2 regions of the Allobosea sp. Tri-49 genome follow, and region 2 is predicted to be linked to the other one. Evidence: predicted binding sites of a transcription regulator. Region 2 holds the regulator's gene; the other holds the start of a gene.

Region 1 (2,394 bases), 1.8 Mb from region 2:
GGGATCGAGGATGACGGCGGCTGCGACGACCGGGCCGGCGAGCGGCCCGCGCCCGACCTCGTCCACGCCGGCGACGCGGGCGCGCCCGGCAATCATCGCGGCCTGTTCGCGGCTGAAATCGGCGGTCATGGCTCCGCTATGCCAGATCATGGCGCGAAGGTCTGCCGACCCGAATGCCGCATCCACAGTCCTCATCCTGAGGAGGCCGCGTAGCGGCCGTCTCGAGGGATGATCCAGAGCGCGCTGGAAGCATCCTTCGAGACGCGCCTGCGGCGCTCCTCAAGATGAGGGCTGCGTGTAGAGCAGGCAGTGGTCAGAACAAACTGAGCTGCGCCTTCTCCTTCTCCGGCTTGACGAAGAGGTCGGTGCGCAGGCGCAGCCGCGCGCTGTTGAAGCCGAGCCGCTCGGCCGCCATCTCGAAGCGCCGGCCGATCATCCAGGCATAGGGGCCGGAGCCGACCTGACGCTGGCCCCAGGCGGCGTCATAGTCCTTGCCGCCGCGGGTCGAGCGGATCAGCGAGACGACATGGCGCATCTTGTCGGGGTGATGCGTCACCAGCCAGTCCTGCACGATGTCCTTCACCTCGAGCGGCAAGCGCAGCAGCACATAGCCGGCCTCGCGCGCACCCGCAGCCTTGGCGGCGTCGAGGATGCGCTCGATCTCGTGCTCGTTGATCGCCGGCACGATCGGCGCGACCAGCACCGTCACCGGAATGCCGGCTTCCGAGAGCTTGCGGATCGTCTCGATCCGCTTGGCGGGCGACGCAGCGCGCGGCTCCATGTTGCGGGCGAGCTTGGGATCGAGCGTTGTCACCGAGAGCGCGACCTTGACCAGCCCCTTTGCCGCCATCGGCGCGAGGATATCGATGTCGCGCTGGACCAGCGCCGATTTGGTGACGATGCCGACCGGGTGGTTGAATTTCGAGAGCACCTCCAGGATCCCGCGCATGATTCTGAGCTTCTTCTCGATCGGCTGGTAGGCGTCGGTATTGGTGCCGATCGCCATCGTACGGGGCTGGTAGCTTGGCGATGACAGCTCCTTCTCAAGAAGCAGCGCCGCATCGGGCTTGGCGGTCAGCTTGCTCTCGAAGTCGAGCCCGGGCGAGAGGCCGAGATAGGCATGGCTCGGCCGCGCGAAGCAGTAGACGCAGCCATGCTCGCAGCCGCGATAGGGGTTGATCGAGCGGTCGAAGGAAATATCCGGAGAGTCGTTCCTGGTGATGATGGTCCGCGGCTTCTCGACCGAGACCTCGGTCTTGAACGGGGGCAGCTCGCCGAGCGAGCCCCAGCCGTCATCTTCGCTGATGCGTTGCTCGGCCTCATAGCGGCCGCCGGGATTGATCGTTGCGCCGCGTCCGCGCCGTCGCTCTGGGTCGATCTGGCTGCCGACATAGGCGAGCGGATCGACCGGCAGGGTGCGCAACGGCGCCGAGACGCTTCCCGGCTCGCTGTCGCGACGCTTGAGCGGTTGCGTCCTGGCTGAGGGTCTGGCCTGCAGCATGGCTTCGTCTCCCGGCGGAATCGGTTGATCCGAGACCAAGGAATGTGAACATAGCAGGAACAAAATGCAAGTGACAGGATTGCGACATGTTGCACTGCGTCATAAGCTGACCGCCCATGATCACCGCCGTCATCCGGGCCAATCGCGACGTCGAAGCGCTCGCAGCGACCTTGTCCGTGCTGATTCCGGCGGTCGCGCAGGGCGTGATCGGCCATGCCGTGGTGATCGACGAGGCGGATGACGCAGCGATCGAACGTCTCGCCGACGAGACCGGCGCCAGCTATGTCAGGGCCAAGAATCTGGCCAAGAATGGCGAGGCTTGGTCCAGCGGGGTCGCACAGGCGCGCGGCGACTGGGTGATCCTGCTCGAAGCCGGCGACCTGCCCGAGCCGCAATGGACACCGAGCATCGAGCGGCATTTGCTGACGATGGCGATGCGGCCGGCCTTGATGCCACTGCGCGGCATGGCCGCGAGGTTGCGCGAATGGGGCGCCGTCTCGTTGCGTTCACGCCATGTCAGGGCAGGGCTCCTGGCGCCGAAGACGCAGATCCTGTCCGGCCGATTGGCGCGTGCGCCGCGCCGGCTCACCGTGCGTCGCGAGCGCGCCGAGCTCTGAACGCGACCGTCATTGCGAGGAGCGCAGCGACGAAGCAATCCAGGGGGATGTAGAACTCTGCCGTTCCTGGATTGCTTCGCTGACGCTCGTAATGACGAGGGAACGTCAGAGCTGGTTGGTGCGGAAGGTGTCGCAGCTCTGCATCGAGCCGGATTTGAAGCCGGTGTTGAACCAGCGCGTGCGCTGTGCCGACGAGCCATGCGTGAAGGAATCCGGCACGACGACGCCGCGGCCCTGTTGCTGCAACTTGTCGTCGCCGATCGCAGAGGCGGAGCG
Region 2 (2,394 bases):
GACCATGGTCGCGACCGCGGCAACGGCGCCCTATGGTGTCTTCCACTTCCAGACCTTCAACCCGTTCGGCCTGCTCGGCAACGCGCTGGCACTGCCCTTCGTCTCGCTGATCGTGATGCCGGCCGCCGTCTTTGGCGTGCTCGCCTATCCGTTCGGGCTCGACTGGCCGGCCTGGGCGCTGATGGGATGGGCGTCGGGCCTCGTGCTCCAACTCGCCCATTGGGTCGCCGGCATCGACCGCTCGACCGTCGTGCTGCCGGCCTTCGGCTCGCTCGCCCTGATCCTGTTCTCGCTGTCGCTGCTATGGCTGACCTTGTGGACAACGGCGCTGCGCTTCCTCGCCGCACTGCCGCTGGTCGGCGGACTGGCGCTGGCCTCGGCACCGTCGCGGCCGGACATCCTGATCGAGCGCGACGGTTCCGGCGTGCTGGTACGTGGGCCGGAGGGGAAGATGGTGCTCGCCGGCAAGCCGAGCCGCTTCGTGCTGACGCAATGGCTGCATGCTGACGGCGATTCGCGGTCGCCCGACGATACGGCCTTGCGTGAAGGCGCTGCCTGTGATTCCCGCGGCTGCGTCATCCGCCTGCCGGACGGCCGCAGCGTCGCTTATACGCGCGACCGCTTCGCTTTGGTCGAGGACTGCCAGCGGGCCGACCTCGTGGTGACGTCGCTCTATTGGAGCGCGCCCTGCGCCGCCCGGCTGATCGACCGCAGCGCGCTCATCCGCGATGGCGCGACCGCCTATCATGCCGCCCGCGGCAGTTGGCGCGCCTATACGGCCGATGAGGCCGCGCGCCTGCGCCCATGGACCCGTGCGCGGCCGGAACCGAGGCCGGCACCCGAATCAACATCTGCGCCGGCAACTGCAGCAGCAGTTGCGGAGCCGGCACAGGATCTGGAGGCGCTTCAGTAGCGCCGCATCAGATTGACGAGGCGGCCCTGGATCTTGACCCGGTCGGGTCCGAGCACGCGTGTCTCATAGGCCGGGTTGGCGGCTTCGAGCGCGATCGAGGAGCCACGCTTGCGCAAGCGCTTCAGCGTTGCCTCCTCGTCGTCGATCAGGGCGACGATGATGTCGCCGGTGTTCGCCGTGTCCTGCTTGCGGATCACGACGGTGTCGCCGTCGAGGATGCCGGCCTCGATCATCGAATCGCCGCGGACCTCGAGCGCGTAATGCTCGCCACCGCCGAGCATGTCGGCCGGCATGGAGACGCTATGGCTGCGGTCCTGGATCGCCGAGATCGGCGTGCCGGCGGCGATGCGGCCCATGACGGGGATGGAGACGGTGGAGCGCCCGCTCTCCTCGGCGCCCGTGGGGCGCGGCTTTGCTAGAGTGGCTGCCGGTGCCGGCGGGGTTTGGCCAAGCCCGCCCTGGACGATGGAGGGGCTGAAGCGGGCGCGTTGCGCCTGCTGCCCGCCGATGCCGTCCGGCATCTTGATGACTTCGAGGGCCCGCGCCCGATTGGGAAGCCGGCGAATGAAGCCGCGCTCCTCGAGCGCCATGATCAGCCGGTGGATGCCAGATTTGGAGCGCAGGTCGAGCGCGTCCTTCATCTCGTCGAAGGAGGGCGGCACCCCGGATTCGCGCAGGCGCTCATGGATGAAGCGAAGCAGTTCAAACTGTTTGCGTGTCAGCATGGTCGCGCCGCTCGCCTCTCGGGCTAGAATCGAAACAAAGCACGAACACCATACTCGTTCGCCTTGTGTTCCGCAAGGCGGGTTCTGCCGATGACGCGGTCAGCGCAGCCGGATGACGCGGCAGGAATCGCCTGCCTTGGCCGCTTTGGCGAAGACCGGGCGGATCACCAGTGCCTCGGCGCGCGACAGGTTCGCCAGCATCGATGAATCCTGCTTGGCGAAGGGCCTGACGCGCCGCTCGCCATCGGCGGTTTCGAAGGTGGCGCGCAGATAGTCCTGGCGCTCGTCATTGGCCGGCAGATCGATTGCGAGGATGGCGGGCTCGCTGCGGTCGCGCGCCGGATCTTCGACCCCGAGCAGCGCCTCGACCAGCGGCATGGCGAAGAGGTGCCCGCAGACGATCGAGGAGACCGGATTGCCCGGCAGGCCGAGCGCGACCATGGCGCCGAGCCGGCCCATCATCATCGGTTTGCCCGGGCGCATCGCGATCTTCCAGAAGCCGAGTTCCATGCCCTGCGCCTTCAGCGCGGCCTGGACGAGATCGTGCTCGCCGACCGAGGCGCCGCCGAGCGTGATCAGGACATCGGCACCGGCCGTGCGCGCCGCCTCGATCTTGCCGGCGAGGTCGGGATGGTTGTCGCGGGCGATGCCGAGGTCGAGCGCCGTGCCGCCGGCCTGCTCGACCAGCGCCGCGAGGGCAAAGCTGTTGGAGGCGACGATCTGGTCGGGGCCGACCGTCTCGCCTGGCAGGACGAG

What was found. Region 2 encodes LexA, which represses DNA repair genes until DNA is damaged. Its sites were predicted from a motif close to TGTTCNNNNTGTGTTCNG; they were not measured.
Region 1: BLM15_RS14820 (PA0069 family radical SAM protein) is a predicted target of LexA. The motif match lies at 1,546-1,563, and genes of this name have one in related genera.

What each region holds. Positions count from the first base shown of each region.
Region 1 covers NZ_CP017946.1:3,013,822-3,016,215, reverse strand. The annotation lists gene BLM15_RS14825 (ribonuclease HII) at 1-129, opposite strand, end outside; gene BLM15_RS14820 (PA0069 family radical SAM protein) at 314-1,501, opposite strand; gene BLM15_RS14815 (hypothetical protein) at 1,618-2,118, shown strand; gene ypfJ (KPN_02809 family neutral zinc metallopeptidase) at 2,224-2,394, opposite strand, start outside.
Region 2 covers NZ_CP017946.1:1,184,599-1,186,992, forward strand. The annotation lists gene BLM15_RS05800 (ComEC/Rec2 family competence protein) at 1-913, shown strand, start outside; gene lexA (transcriptional repressor LexA) at 907-1,638, opposite strand; gene BLM15_RS05810 (molybdopterin molybdotransferase MoeA) at 1,738-2,394, opposite strand, start outside.